Regions from separate parts of the Lysinibacillus sp. NPDC056959 genome, predicted to be linked through region 2. Evidence: predicted binding sites of a transcription regulator. Region 2 holds the regulator's gene; the other holds the start of a gene.
The links. The regulator CtsR, encoded in region 2, represses protease genes until heat stress. The targets are predictions, from matches to a motif close to ATGGTCAATAAAGGTCAAACA.

Region 1: the regulator CtsR is predicted to act here: its motif matches at 4,459-4,479, upstream of ACFTQ7_RS17860 (ATP-dependent Clp protease ATP-binding subunit).

The regions. Positions count from the first base shown of each region.
Region 1 covers NZ_JBHURE010000018.1:16,989-25,358, forward strand. The annotation lists gene ACFTQ7_RS17850 (beta-ketoacyl-ACP synthase III) at 1-777, opposite strand, end outside; gene ACFTQ7_RS17855 (YjzD family protein) at 2,024-2,218, shown strand; gene ACFTQ7_RS17860 (ATP-dependent Clp protease ATP-binding subunit) at 2,269-4,395, opposite strand; gene ACFTQ7_RS17865 (Crp/Fnr family transcriptional regulator) at 4,664-5,350, shown strand; gene ACFTQ7_RS17870 (metal-sulfur cluster assembly factor) at 6,129-6,437, opposite strand; gene ACFTQ7_RS17875 (prolyl oligopeptidase family serine peptidase) at 6,491-7,255, opposite strand; gene ACFTQ7_RS17880 (Cof-type HAD-IIB family hydrolase) at 7,377-8,186, shown strand.
Region 2 covers NZ_JBHURE010000008.1:62,135-70,504, forward strand. The annotation lists gene ACFTQ7_RS11800 (ATP-dependent Clp protease ATP-binding subunit) at 1-1,520, opposite strand, end outside; gene mcsB (protein-arginine kinase McsB) at 1,510-2,619, opposite strand; gene ACFTQ7_RS11810 (UvrB/UvrC motif-containing protein) at 2,616-3,164, opposite strand; gene ACFTQ7_RS11815 (CtsR family transcriptional regulator) at 3,179-3,649, opposite strand; gene ACFTQ7_RS11820 (magnetosome magnetite crystal formation protein family) at 3,853-4,158, opposite strand; gene ACFTQ7_RS11825 (class I SAM-dependent methyltransferase) at 4,281-4,964, shown strand; gene corA (magnesium/cobalt transporter CorA) at 5,029-5,988, shown strand; gene ACFTQ7_RS11835 (hypothetical protein) at 6,059-6,268, opposite strand; gene ACFTQ7_RS11840 (protoglobin domain-containing protein) at 6,575-7,885, shown strand; gene ACFTQ7_RS11845 (acyl-CoA thioesterase) at 7,933-8,370, opposite strand, start outside.

The DNA.
Region 1 (8,370 bases), on a different contig from region 2:
TGACATTTTTTCCGGTGGTAGCTCTAGACGCTCTCGCGCTGATTCCATAATTCGAATATTTGCCTGATGCGGCACTAAAAAATCTACGTCTTCTTTTGTTAAACCTGCTTTTTCTAAAACGTTCATTGCAGATTCACCCATTTGACGAACGGCAAATTTAAATACTTCACGTCCATTCATAGCGATTGTATCCTGCTGTGTTAAATACAAATTCTTTCCACCTGTACCGTCAGCACCAAGTTCAAATGATAAAATACCTCTACCTTCTGATACTGGACCAATAATTGCTGCACTTGCACCGTCACCGAATAATACAGCGGTATTACGATCTTCCCAGTCAAGTACTTTCGACAGCTTTTCAACACCTACTACTAAGACATATTTATAAGCATTTGATTCTACAAATTGCTTTGCCGTCACTAAACTATATATAAACCCTGCACAAGCAGCCGCTTGGTCCATCGCTGCTGCATTAACTGCTCCAATTTGCTCCTGAACCATACATGCGACACTTGGAAAATTTTGATCTTGTGTTACTGTTGCTACAAGGATTAAGCCTATTTCCTCTGGTGAGATTCCCGCTTTTGCAATAGCTTCTTTTGCTGCAGCTACTGCTAAATCTGAAGTTTCCTGATCATCAGCAGCAAAATGACGTTGCTCAATCCCTGTGCGAGTTCGAATCCATTCATCCGAAGTATCCATTATTTTTTCTAAATCAAAATTCGTAACGACCTTCTCCGGAACGTATTTGGCAATTCCTAAAATACCAGCGTTCATTTAGCAACCCCTCTGCTTTCTTACTATCAATTATTAGTAACTGGTCATAATTATAACTCATAATGACGGAGAGGTGCAAGATGAATTAAATTTAACGTTCCTCTTCACCATAACATGGGGTTGATTTCTATTCCGACTCGGGGCGTCTGATAAGTTCTATTGCATCGCTCAGTCTTCACTCCAATCAACTTATATACATGGCATACAATTTAACAAATGTCATCTCCCACTTTTAGAGCTAATGCAAGAAAAAGCATATTTTTGGGGATAAGTGAGGTTGAAAAATAATGGCGGTTAATGAAAAAAGCTGCAAATAAATTTGCAGCTTTGGCCTAACAATTATTAACAAATATTATCAACAACGTAAAAGTCGATATCGCAAAAAGATGAAAGGTGGCTCTCGCATGAATCTGCGTACTTCCAATCTATTCTCTAATAGGTCGTTAAGGATCTTGTTCTCTTTGGAACACTTAATGCTCTGAAGAAATTGCTTGATGAGTTGCAGTACAGAAGGTTTCAAACGACTTGTTGTACGTTTCTTTTTGTTAGGTTTGCTACCGTAGTTGTGTCAACGTAATCACTGATGCTTTAATCGTCTGGTGTTGCGGTGGTGTTTTTGGTTCAATAAACAACGTTGAGTAATACGCATCCGCAATGGTAATCAAGTAAATCACAAAAAGTAATCGTTTCATTCAATAGTTCAAAAATTCATTTCTCCCTTTTTTATCAATTCGAATTGTCTAGTTATAATACGAATGATACGTAAAAAAGTTTCAAATTAAACATGACCAACGCATAGATGACCCCCATAAGCTACTTCGAAATGAAATAGCTTAGATCTAAAACATTTGTTGCCTTTTAACGCCTTTAATAATTTCTTTTAAAAAATCCCCCTTTTATATTTCCGTTTATTCCCACCAACTCTCAAGACATATAAAAAGCCACACCTGAATTGCCTAAAATAACTCTTCAAACTCATAATGAAGAACAGGTGCAAGATGAATTAAAATTAATGCTTTGACGGGGCTTGAAACACTTCTACACGCTACGTCACACAAGCATTTGTGACGTTTTGAATTTCAGTGATGTATTGAAATTGCATTAAAAATAAAAAAAATGTTGTTGTTGTGACAAATTCGCCATGTTTCACAGAAAAGGTTCTTTTTATTTCGATTTATGTTATGATATGATAATGAATATGTAGTAAAATCTTATGATATAAAAAAGTTCGGTTGAGGTGAAATTAATGCGATATATCGTAACATTCATATGGTCATTCCTACTAGTTTCAATGTTAAACTACGTAGTAGGCTCTGTACTTGGTGCAGATTTTAATATCGATACTGCTATTGTTACATCAGTTGTATTTACAATTCTTGTTTTCATTATCGGTGCAATTATTCCAAACGAGTCAACTCCAGAAGCAGCAGACAATCATTAATTCAACTAGAAAAAAACCTGTTTCGCTTAATGCGGAACAGGTTTTTTTTGTTATTTTTCAACGACACATTGACCATCATGCATTTTAATGTGTAATGTTTCTCCTGGTAATACTTCACCTCGAAGCAATTCTTTTGCAATCGCAGTTTCAATATATCGTTGTACGAAGCGTTTTAATGGTCTTGCGCCGAACTGAGCATCTGCTCCTTGTTCTACAACCCAATCAACTACATTTTGTTCTACTTGTAAAGTAATGTCTTGCTCTGCAACTCGTTTGACAAGCTGTTCGATATATTTCCATGCAATGGCTGTAAAATGCTCATCTGATAGTGCATGGAACATAATAATATCATCCATACGATTTAACAGCTCTGGTTTAAAATGTTGACGCAGTGCAGCCATCACTAAATCCTCAACAGCAACATCGTCTTCTTTTGCTTCCATTAAATAGCTTGAGCCAATGTTAGAAGTTAAAATGACCACTGTGTTCGTAAAGTTAACCATACGCCCCTGGCTATCAGTAATTCGACCATCATCTAAAATTTGTAGTAAAATATTTGCGACATCCGGATGGGCCTTTTCAATTTCATCTAATAATACAACTGAATACGGATTTCGGCGAACAGCTTCTGTTAATTGCCCACCTTCCTCATAGCCAACATAGCCTGGAGGTGCCCCTACAAGACGCGATACGCTATGTTTCTCCATATATTCACTCATATCAATGCGAATAAAATGATCCTCAGAATCAAACAATTGTGCCGCTAGTGCCTTCGCAAGCTCTGTTTTACCAACACCCGTTGGTCCTAGGAATAAAAAGCTACCAATTGGTCGATGCGGATCTTTTATACCTGCTCGAGCACGCCATACCGCTTCTGTAACAAGTTGTACTGCATTATCTTGTCCGATTACACGCTCATGCAATGTATCTTTTAAGCGCAATAATTTTTCTCGCTCACCTTCTACTAATTTCGTCACTGGTATTCCTGTCCAGCGCGAAACGATTGATGCAATTTCATCAGCTGTTACCTCTTCACGCAAAATACGTGATTCCGTACCATTTTCTAATTGTTTTTCCATCTCTTGAATGTCCTTTTCAAGTGTAGGAATTTTCCCATGACGTAGTTCAGCTGCTTTATTTAAATCATATTTACTTTCTGCTTCATCTAAGTCACGGCGGTATTTATCAAGTTTTTCACGTTTTTTCTGAATGCCGTGTAACGCTTCTTTTTCGGTTTCCCATTGTTTACGCATGCCCTCAGAGGATTCTTTGAGCTTTGTTAATTCCTCACTGAGTTGCTCTAGACGTTTTTTACTCGCCTCGTCTTTTTCATTACGCAATGCTTGCTCCTCAATTTCAAGTTGCATAATACGGCGCGTTACCGCATCCAATTCCTGTGGCATGGAATCAATTTCTGTTCGAATCATCGCACATGCTTCATCGATTAAATCGATTGCCTTATCTGGCAAGAAACGCTCTGTAATATAGCGATTTGAAAGCCCAGCTGCCGCTACGATCGCACGGTCATGAATACGTACCGCATGATGCAACTCAAAGCGCTCTTTCAAGCCTCGTAAAATGGAAACTGTATCTTCAATAGACGGCTCTCGTACAAGCACCTGCTGGAAACGACGCTCTAAAGCAGGATCTTTTTCAATATACATACGGTATTCATCTAATGTTGTAGCCCCGATACAATGTAGCTCACCTCGTGCAAGCATTGGTTTTAGCATATTCCCAGCGTCCATTGCACCATCCGTTTTACCCGCACCAACAATTGTATGAATTTCATCGATAAATAAAATGATGCGTCCCTCTGATTCTTTTACTTCTTTTAATACACCTTTCAAGCGCTCTTCAAATTGGCCACGATAACTAGCACCTGCTATTAAAGCACTCATATCCAACTCATACAGTACGCAATCTTTTAACCCCTCAGGAACATCGCCCTTTACTATACGTTGAGCTAACCCTTCTACAATAGCTGTTTTACCAACCCCAGGCTCCCCTATTAAGACAGGATTATTTTTCGTTTTGCGTGTTAAAATACGAATGACATTACGAATTTCTTCGTCACGACCGATAACCGGATCCATTTTACCGTTTTTAACTTCTTCTATTAAATTACGTCCAAATTGTTCTAATGGTTTTTTGTCATTTGTTTGTTGAAATTGCATATTTAGCACTCCTTTTTAATAATGTTAAGCGGAATCCCGTTTGCCATTCTATTTCACAGAAAATGTTTGACCTTTTTTGACTAACTTTATTTTACAACACTCGACAAATCAGAGCAAAGAATTAGCCCTAAAAATTCTTCACTTATTACTGGAAAATTACGTTATAATGAAATTGTATTTCTTAGATTTAGTAAATTACTCACCTAATTTTGTAATAATTAAACAATTTTTACAAAAAAGAAAGAGATGTGTTGAAGAAATGACTATTATGGATAATATACAAGTGAAATTTCACGATCTTTTTCAAAAGCACGGTGTTTTTATTAAAGTGAATAAGGATAGTAAAATCTTTTTAGAGGGCGAACGTGCGAAAGAAATTTATTATATAAAAACAGGAGCTATCTCGATTAGTCAAGAAACGGAGAATGGGAAGGAATTAACCATTCGTATTTGTGGTCCAGATAGCATCATTGGAGAAAGCTCATTATTTTGCAACTTTACGTATAATTCGATGACCGCTAAAGTACTAGAGCCCTCCAGTTTATATGTTCTTAGCCTCGAAACATTAGAACTTTTACTAGTGGAACAACCTATTTTAATGGTGGAATATATGAAGTGGTTGCAAACAGAAAATTTAAAGCATCAAAGCCGTTTGCGTGATTTGATTTTAAATGGGAAAAAGGGCGCTTTATTTTCAACGCTTATCCGTCTTTCGAATACTTATGGGAAGCCGTTAGAAAATGACACTATTTATATTGACTTCCCGTTAACACATACAGAGATCGCTAATTTATGTGCGACGAGTCGAGAGATGATTAATCGCATGCTGAATGATTTAAAGAAGCACAATATTATATCTTTTGAAAAAGGTTATATAACCATTCACGATCTACAATTTTTAAAGGATGAAATCGCCTGTGAAAATTGCCCGTTACAAATATGTCGTATTGATTAATACACTTACATACGAAATCCCCGCTTATGAGTTATAGGCGGGGATTCTGTGTTCTATTGAAATAATTATGGCTCTTTTGCAAAGCTAGGGGTTGATTTCCGTTCCAGGCTACTCGCTTTCCTGTGGGCGAGCGTCGAGCCGCTTCCTTCGCTCCGCTCAGTCCAGGGTCTCGCCTGTCTCGCTTTCCCACGGGAGTCGAGTAGCCTTCCACTCCAATCAGCGATAGCGTAGAACTTTTATAAATTTTATATGTATTTCAAAATTGGACACTATGAAGACGCATCATAATTGAACAACTTATAGCAATAACGCGATTGTATATCTTCGTTTTCCGCAGACAAACCCTTTTGCTAAAGTAGTGTTTTTGCTCATTGGAAGCTGGATGTCGATAAAAATGAATAGAAGGGTGATGAAAAGTGAAAGTTTATCGATAAAATTTAAAAGTTTGGCGATAATTCCAGAAAGTGTTTCGATAAAACTAATAAGTTGGAATCATTTTGTTAAAACGTATGCTATGTGAATCAGTTGATTGGAGTGGAGACTGGGCGACTCCTTGGGGATCAGCGTCACAGATGAGACCCTGGAGCGAGCACCGCGAGTGAAGCGGCTCATCGGACGCCCCCAGGAAAGCGCCCAATCGGAACGGAAATCAACCACTCATTTTGCCAAAGAACCCTACTTTATATAACACCATAATTTTTTGACACAATAGTTTTAAACAGCAAAAATCCCCGCTTAGAGTTAAAAGCAGGGATTTTTTATTGTGCATTAAGCAGAGTTAGCGTACACCTAATGCCATTTTTGCATAGCGTGACATTCTATCTTTTGACCAAGGTGGATTCCATACAATATTTACATTTGTACTTTTTACCTCTGGAAGCTCACCTAATGCTGTATTCACTTGATCAACAATAACAGGTCCCATTGGGCAGCCCATAGACGTTAACGTCATTGTAACCGTTGCTGCACCCTCTTCATCTAACTCTACATCATATACTAAACCTAAGTTGACGATATCAATACCAAGCTCAGGGTCAATTACATTTTCTAATGCACCGAACATGCTGTCTTTCATATCTTGATCCATCTGTATTTCTCCTTTCGTCACAGTGTTAACTTAATCATAGCAGATGCATCTTATTATGCCAAATGCTGTGCAAGCCATTCAGTTGCTGCTAACGTACCATCACGTGAGACAGCATGACCAGCTTTCTTATTAGCTAAAAATTTCAAGTTTTCTGGATTCGTTTCATAATATTTACGTAAAGTTAAATAAAAATCATATGTTTCCTTGAAAGGTACAGTTTTATCTAACTCCCCATGCCAAAATAGGACAGGTCGTTCTGCAAATTTGTCTGGTGTTAGGCTCACATCATATTTAGCTAGAAGCTCATTCGTTTGTTGTACTTCTTCTTCGGACATTGGCAAATTCACACCGTTTTTTGCGAATTGCTGTAATTGATACTCCGCTAATTTAGTGAAACTTGGTGCACCCATACAAACTGCTGCTGTCTTGATCCAATCATAGCGCTTTAAACAGCCTGATGTGACAATACCACCCATTGATGTACCAGAAATGCCAATTTTATCATTCAGTAATAATTTTTTATTCTTTAATTCATTATATAATTGTTCCACTTCATGAATAGAATTTAAAACAATATCCCAAAAATGTAAGCTCAATTGCATCTCAGTCAGGCCTTCACTACGGTCGCCATGTAATTTTGCATCTGGCAATAGGACACGCACCCCTCTGCCTACTAATTGATATGCATAATGTAAGTTATGTTCTTTTGCACTCGTGAAACCATGTAAAAAAATTACTACCGGGGTTTCTTCATTCATATTTTCCGTATGTATATGTAATAAAGGAATATTTCCCCACAATTCTTTCTCAACAATCATCTTTGTCACTCCCAACATTTGTCTCATCTTTATGTTAGCAAACTTTTTTCACTGTGACAAAATTTTGACGAATGGTTTACAAAACGATACTATTCAAATTATAAGAAAGGGGCAAAAAGCTATGAAACCGCATTTAATCGTTTTGGACTTAGATGGTACGTTATTAACGGACCAACAACAAATTTCGGCAAAAACTAAAAAAACATTATTGCAGGCAAAGGAGCAAGGCCATCAAGTTATGATTGCTACCGGTCGTCCTTATCGTGCGAGTGATCTTTATTATCACGCACTTGGCCTTACAACGCCCATCGTAAATTTTAATGGTGCTTACGTCCACCATCCTAAAAATGCAGCTTGGCAGACTAAGCATACTCCTATTGATTTAAGCGTAGTACATGATGTCGTCAATTCCATCAATAGCTATGAATATGAAAATATTATAGCGGAGGTTAAGGACGATATTTATGTTCATACAGAGAACTCACGGATTTTAAATATATTTAATATGGGGAATCCTAAAATTACTCATGGGAATCTCTATACCCAGTTACTTGAAAACCCTACTAGTTTACTGATTCAAGCGAATGAAGTGAATTCAATGATTATTCGTGACCATTTACAGGCTGTCCATGCAGAAGTCATTGAACATCGTCGTTGGGGTGCCCCACTTCACATTATTGAAATTGTTCGCCGTGGCTTAAATAAAGCAGTAGGAATCGCTCATGTAGCACAGGATTTAGGTATCCCACGCGAGCGTATTATTGCATTCGGTGACGAGGACAATGATTTAGAAATGATTGAATATGCCGGTATCGGTGTCGCAATGGGCAATGGAATCCCTGCTTTAAAAAACATTGCCAACGAAATTACGACAACCAATAATGACGATGGCATCGCTAAAATGCTTATCGAGCGATTGAAACTATCCTAGTTAAATAAAAACACCCTATTTTTGGATCATCACCATAAGTTGTGGATGTCATTCATTAAAATGTAAGCCATCTATAAAAGTTGCGCGAAGTCCGCCCAGTCGGACGGAAATCAACCACACGTTATGGTGATGAGCCCATTTTTCACTTTAACTTTCGAGTTAACAATACACTGAGTTGCAATTA
Region 2 (8,370 bases):
AACTCTTCTTCAAGTTGTAATAACTTAGAAGATTCCTCGGAAGCAATTTTAGATACTGGAATTCCAGTCCACATAGATACTACCGCTGCTACATCATCCACTGTAACTTTTGATTCGGCTTTACCTTGCTCTTCCTTCCAATTTTTTCTCGTAGTTTCAATTTCATCTTTTAGCTTTTGCTCTGTATCTCTTAATGATGCTGCCTTTTCAAACTCTTGGCCTGAGACAGCTGCATTCTTTTCAGAGCGTACATTTTCCAGCTTATCTTCAAGCGCTTTTAAGTTTGGTGGCACCGCGAATGAACGTAAGCGTACTTTAGAGCCTGCTTCATCAATCAAATCAATCGCCTTATCTGGTAAGAAACGATCCGAAATATATCGGTCACTCATTTTTGCTGCCGCTTCAATAGCTTCATCTGTAATTTTCACACGGTGATGTGCTTCATAACGATCACGTAAGCCTTGAATAATTTGAATCGCCTCTTCTACAGTTGGCTCATCAACTTGAATTGGTTGGAAACGGCGCTCTAATGCCGCATCTTTCTCAATATATTTGCGATATTCATCTAGTGTTGTTGCACCAATACATTGAAGCTCACCACGTGCTAAAGATGGTTTTAAAATATTTGATGCATCGATGGCACCTTCTGCACCACCAGCCCCGATTAATGTGTGCAATTCATCGATAAATAAAATGACATTACCAGCTTGGCGAATTTCATCCATTACTTTTTTCAAGCGATCTTCAAATTCACCGCGATATTTTGTTCCAGCAACAACCGTCCCCATATCAAGTGTCATGACACGTTTATCACGAAGAATTTCTGGCACTTCATTATTAATAATTTGCTGTGCTAAGCCTTCAGCGATAGCTGTTTTACCGACACCTGGCTCACCAATCAATACAGGGTTATTTTTTGTACGGCGAGAGAGTACCTCGATAACACGTGTAATCTCCTTGCTTCGACCAATAACCGGATCTAGAGTACCTTCACGAGCAATTTGTGTTAAATCACGCGCAAGGCTATCTAATGTAGGTGTATTGGCAGCCTGTGCAGCTTGTTGACCAGATTGAGCATTGTCATTATTGCCTAATAACAATAGCACTTGCTGACGAGCCTTATTCAATCCGACACCAGCATTATTTAATACACGAGCCGCTATCCCTTCACCTTCACGAATAAGCGCCAATAGTAAATGCTCTGTTCCAATATAGGAATGGCCTAATTTACGTGATTCATCGACTGATAGCTCTATTACTTTTTTAGCTCGAGGTGTGTAGTGGACAATTGGGCCAACATCCTCTTTACCCTTCCCTACAAGCTCTTCAATACCCGCTTCAATCATTTGAGGGCTAATATCAATGGCTTCTAATGCTTTTGCAGCAATACCGCCACCTTCGCGGATAAGCCCTAATAGAATATGCTCTGTTCCAATTGATTCGTGCTTCCAACGAATCGCCTCTTCTTGTGCAAGCTGTAATACTTTTTGCGCGCGTTGTGTAAAACGATTAAACATCAAATGAATCCTCTCCTTTTCCCCGAATAATAGGCTTACTCATACTTTCTTGAGATAGTGCCTCACGAAGCATTTCAGCTCGTACGCGATCTCGCTCAGCAGGCGGCAAAACGTCGCCTGCATAATTCTGTAAAAAACCAGGTTGCATACTGACTACACATTCGTTTAATTTGGTCGCTTTAATACCTTCAATTAACTGTAAATCTACTCCTAAACGAACATTGGATAGACAGGTAGCAGCTTCCTCACTCGTTAAAACTCGAGCATATGTTAACGTACCTAAAGCACGGTACACACGATCTTCTAGGGCAAGCTCTGCTTTTTCCATTAACTTGCCTCTTGCATGTCGTTCTTTTTGAATTATTTTTTCAGCAACACTTTGGATGTCCGCTAAAATGTCATCCTCTGTTTTTCCTAGTGTAATCTGATTTGACACTTGGTAAACATTACCTATATTTTCGCTACCTTCCCCATAAATTCCTCTTACCGTCATTCCTAATCGTGTCATTGCATTAATGATTTGATTCATCTGACCCGTAAGTGTAAGGGCTGGCAGGTGCATCATGACAGATGCTCGTAAACCAGTACCAATATTTGTTGGGCAACTTGTTAAATAACCAAATGTATCTCGGAATGCATAAGGCAGAGCTTTCTCTAAGGTACGATCAATTTTATTGGCCTGCTCGTATGCCTTTTGAAGTTGAAAACTCGCTGTCATACATTGAATGCGTAAATGGTCTTCTTCGTTCACCATAATGCTAATTGATTCGTCATCCGATAAGAGCATGGAACCAACTTGCTCTTTTTTTGCAAGCTGAGGACTAATTAAATGTTTTTCTACAAGTATTTGCCGTTGTAAAAGTGTTAAATCCTTAATAGCAAAATATGAAAAATTTTCTTGAAGTTCTGTACTGTCCTTTATTGCATGTGTAACTGCCTGTTCTACATGTAATGCTTCATCCTCTGTAAAGGCTAACGGAAAACGATATCCATCTAAATTTCGAGCAAGGCGGATGCGTGTACTAATGACAATATCTGAATAATCGTCCTCCACACTCATCCATGTTGGTGTAGCACGCTCTAAAAACGATTCAATCATCACGACACATCACCACCTTCAAATTGTACCTGTTTCTCAAGTTCCTTCACTTCATCACGAAGCTTTGCTGCCTCTTCAAAATGTTCTTTATCTACAGCCATCTTCATACGTTTACGAATATCCTCAATTTGCTTTTTGATGACATAAACATTGCTTCGAGCGCCGGGCATTTTCCCTGTATGTTGAGGTCCAGCCTGTATACGATTAAAGAGCTTCGGTAAGTGCTCACTAAAGGTATCATAGCAGCTAGAGCATCCAAATTTACCTTCTTTTAAAAACTGTTTATACGTAAATCCACATTGTGGACATGTTTGCGGTTGCGGTGGTGCTTGCTGCTTTTCACCCACTTTTTGTTGCTGCCATGTAGGTGAGCCAAACCAATTGGATAATAGCTGTTGAATAGATACTGGCTCTTGCTTAAATTCAGCATGAAATGGATGGAACTGCGAGGCGCAGACGTCACAATAATGGTGCTCCACCTTTTGACCACTTTGAACTTGTGTTACAGTAACCGTCGCATTACGCTGCTTACAATGTTCGCAAATCATTTCCATCACCTCTTTTATTTTTGCTGTTCATATTTAATCGTCGTTAGCATCGCTCGTAAAATTTTTGCTCGAATATGATCCCGTAACGGGAGTTGCAAATCGATAGTTGAGCGATCAACTGCTGCTAATATTATGTTCGCTTCTCGCCTTGAAATTACCTGCTCATCAATTAGTCGATAAACTAAATCTTCTGCCATTATTTGTGATGCCCCACCTTCAATTTGCCTGAGGACATCATCGATTAGATCAATTTGTGAATTCGCGCGGACACGTAAAATTCGAATGTATCCACCACCACCACGTTTGCTTTCAACAAGGTAACCTCGTTCGGCGGTAAATCTTGTATTAATTACATAATTTATTTGTGAGGGCACACACTGAAATTTATCTGCAATTTCACTACGTTTTATTTCAATATGCCCTTCTCCACCTAATTCAAGTACTTGCTTTAAGTAGCCTTCTATGATGTCTGATATATTACGCATTTTAGGAATACACCTCGCTTACTACACTGACTTTGACTATCTTTGACTTTCTTTGAGTATATTATACAAAACGCTTGAAAATAATTGCAATTATTTCGCACACAGAAAAAAAATCCACCGAATGCTTTAGCTATAAGATACCCTTATTGGCAAAAGAAAAAACGCAAGCATATGCAACTAGCATATACTTGCGTCTATAAAAATTATACCCAGCGACCAACAATTGGATAACGCCAAGACTCATCAGATAAAGCCTTCACAATACCGATAATTGGCGCGATAAAATACATAATTCCAAAAACAATTAAGAACGGTATACCAATGAGTAAGAAGCTAAAAATACCCGAAATTGTAAGTAAAACTATCATCACTACTTGGAACAGCAAGGCTTGCACAGAAATGCTCTTTACCTCTTCCTCCGAACTAATTAAGAAAAATAGAATAGGTACGAACCATGGCGCAAAAAATGCACTTGCGTGTATGATTACCTTAGACCATTTAGTTTCCATTTATATCAACCCTTCCATATAATTTTTTTATTTTATGTACTATTTTTTACGGAAATACACCTTAAATAGTTTCAATTTTAAATTGGATTTATAAAATTTTTTTGAAAGGCATGTGATACTCGATGGAATTTAATAACACACTTGCAAATGAATATGAAAAAGGTATTCGTCGCACGCTACCTAGCTACGATGCAATGCTACGTTTAACACAAACCTTTTATCAATTTGCATTACCTGAAAACGCTGAATTTTTAGTAGTTGGCTCCGGAAGCGGTAATGAAATTTTACAGCTCGCCGAAAAAAGACCCCATTGGTCATTTGTTGGTATCGATCCATCAGAAGCGATGCTACAAATTGCTGGCGAACGTTTAAAGTCTCTACCTAATAATATTTCTTTATATCAAGGAACTATACTGGATACTAAGCTACCTTCAGTAAAATTTGATGCGGCAAGCTGTGTACTAGTGCTTCACTTTATACAAGATGATCAAGAGAAGCTTGCAACATTAAAAAAAATAGCAAATAATTTAAAGCTTGGTGCTCCATTTGTGCTCGTCTCAAAATACGGGCAGCCGGGTACTTTAGAAACCGAGCTACAATTTGATTTATGGCGCGCTTATTGGCTACAGCATACAAAGCTATCACCATCAGACGTAGCGGAAATGGAGAAATCCATCCGTTCTCTTTCATTTATGTGTGAAGAGGACATATTAGCACTATTACAGCAGGCAGGCTTTACAAAACCATCTAGATTCTTTGCCACTACTTTATTTGGTGGTTGGATATGTTATAAAGAAAGCGTCTAAAATTATTCCTTGTGAAGATCAATACACCTGTTAGGATAGAATTAAAAGAATTGAGGTGAATGCTGTGATACGCACTATTGGAATTACAAAAGATCAAAAACTTATAAAGGACTTTCCGCTTGAAGATATACACAAAAACGAATTTGAATGGTACTGGGTCGATTTTAATTGTCCGACCGATGAGGAAGAACTATTGTTAGATTCGTTTTTCCATTTCCATCCACTCGCTATAGAAGATTGTTTAATGCGTTTACAGCGGCCAAAGCTCGATTTTTATGATGATTTCCATTTCTTTGTTATTCAAAGGATGAACGAAGAATTAACAGCTGAGGAAGTAAATATTTTTGTTTCTAATAAATTTATTGTTACGTTCCACAAAAATGTAGCACCGGAAATAGATCGAGTACAAATGATGTTAGAAAAACAGCCAAAGAATTGGGAACGTGGCACAGTATATTTAACGTACCAGGTAATCGATAAAATTGTTGATAACTATTTCCCACTTGTCTATAAAATTGAGGATCATTTAAATACACTTGAAGATGAGCTTACCTATCAAAGTAACCCTAATGCCATGAAAATTGTATTTGAATTCCGTAGTGATTTGCTCGATTTAAGACGCACCATCTTACCAATGCGTGATTTATTATATCGCATCCTTAACTCATACCGATTTTCACTTAATAAATCAGAACGAGCTTATTTCGGAGATATTTACGACCATCTGCTAAAACTCACCGAAATGATCGAATCTAACCGCGAGCTCACTGCTGATATGCGTGATAGTTATATGGCGATGAGCTCTACTCGCATGAATGGCATTATGATGACCTTAACAATTGTTTCAACTATCTTTATTCCCCTAACATTTATTGCAGGTGTTTATGGAATGAATTTTGACCATATGCCCGAGTTACATGGGAAGTATAGCTACTTTATCGTACTCGGAATTATGATTTTTATCGCATTATTCATGCTGGCAATCTTTAAACTTAAAGGCTGGTTCAATTTATTTAAAACATAAAAGTAAGCCATTTATTCATTTATCGACAAGCTAAAGGCACCTTAGGTTTTTTCTAAGGTGCCTTTCACTGTTAGTAAGGACCACGATCATCAACTTTATCTTCACCTTGCTGTGGAAATAAAAAGTATGCGAGTACACCAGATACTAATGTTGCACAGATAGTAATTAATAGTTGATCTAAGTCTGGTACCTCAGCATAGTAGTTTCTTAACATGTAAACCGACCCAATTGCTACAATTACCATAACTGGAATGACAAATTTGAAACGTTTCTTCTCCATATAATACCTCCTCAACACTATCGTTACGTTCAAGCTAAACAGTTCGTATTTTACAGGTTTCCTATTTCAAATTCAATTTACCTATTACCTTTTTAGTAGTCTATTTCATGACTTTTAATCGACAATCATCTGTAACTAATAAAAAAAATATAGAAATAAACTAAAATTTCAACCAAATATAGCACAAAAAATAGTAGAATATATTAAATACTATATATTCAGCAAATTAACAACCCAAGTAATTTAATAGGTATTTAGTTTACTATTCTATACATACTACGGACCTAAGGAATGGAGCAAACAACGATGAGTTGGTTTACAAAAAAGAACGATTCTAGCTACTCAATTACACTAGCGCCTGAAAATTATAAGAGCGATGTACAATTGGATGTATCAAAACATCCAAATCTTCAAAAACAGTTACAACTTTTAGATTTAACTATTGAGGATTTAGCCATCATAAAACAACTACAGCCTTTAGCTAAGGATTTAGTTCCTGAAATGGTGGATCAATTTTATGCAGCCATTAGTTTGAGCCAAGATTTGTTAAATATTATAAACAGAACATCACAAATCGAGCGTTTAAAAGTTACTTTACATAAACATTTGAGTGATATTTTTGAAAGTCGTATTAATGACTCTTACATTAATGAACGAAAGGCAATTGCCGAAACTCACGTTCGAATTGGTCTACAATCGAAGTGGTATATCGCCTCATTCCAATCATTAACAACGACCTTTATACGCTTTACAAATGAGTTAGATGTATCAAAACACGATGCAATTCGTGCTATCAATGCCTTCTGCAAAATCATTAACTTCGAGCAGCAGCTTGTAATCGAAGCCTATGAAAAAGAAGAGGAACGCATTCGTACAGTAGAAGGTGAAACAAAGCATGCACTTGTTACTACCATTCAAAAAACGGCAGAGGAACTCAATGAGATTAGTGAAGAAACGGCAGCTTCTTTATTAGTCATTTCCTCTCAAACAGATGATATCGCAGTAGCTACGAAGCAAGGTTTAACCTTCGTTGCTGATACACAGGAAAAATCCAGACGTGGACAGCAGCAGCTGCAAGATCAAAATGATTTAATACAAGTAATTTTACAAAGTGTAAACAGTCTCGAAGTTACGATGAACCAGCTACGCACATCTTCTCAAAAAATATCGGAAATTGTAGGACTGGTCACAGGAATTGCCGATCAAACGAACTTATTAGCACTGAATGCTTCTATCGAGGCAGCCCGTGCAGGTGAGCATGGTAAAGGCTTCGCTGTTGTTGCAGAGGAAGTTCGTAAACTTGCTGAAGAAACAAAAAATGCGGTACAAAATGTTTCTCATCTCATTAAAGAAACTGAAAGTAATATTACAACAATGTCGACTTCGGTTACTAACGTTGATCAAAAGATTCAACATAGTGTAGATACGCAAAACAGTTTATCTAAATCATTTAATGATATCGCAGATGCAGTTTCTGGCATTCAGCAGCAGTATGTAAATACATCCAGAGATATTTCAGCCATCTCTAATTTGATTACTGAATTGTCACAAGGCGCTACACTTGTTTCTTCTTCTTCCGATTCACTTATTAACGTAGTAAATGAATTACAAATGTAAGCACGAAAAAGGGAAACTGACAGCATACGTCAATTTCCCTTTTATTTTTAATGCGGTAACTCGCGTTTTTGTTTACGATGTTCGCGTCTTGCTGGTCCCGTTTCAAACAGACGTTTTTCCGCATCTGTTTCAGGATAAATTGCCGGAACTGGCTTAGGTTTACCTTCATCATCAACTGCAACCATCGTTACAAAGGATTCCGTCGTTAATTTCTCCTCACCAGTTTCAATGTTTCGTGAAATAACTCGAACATAAACTTCCATTGAAGACCGTCCAGTTGACGAAACAATGCTTTCAATTTCTAAAATAGCCCCTACATGTGCTGGCGATAAAAAGTCAACCGAATCGATAGAAGCTGTGACTACATGACCTTTTGCATGCTTCATTGCTGTAATAGCAGCAATTTCATCAATATACGCTAACACTCTTCCACCAAAAATGGAGTTGTGATTATTTGTATCTGGCGGTAATACGAGACGAGTCTG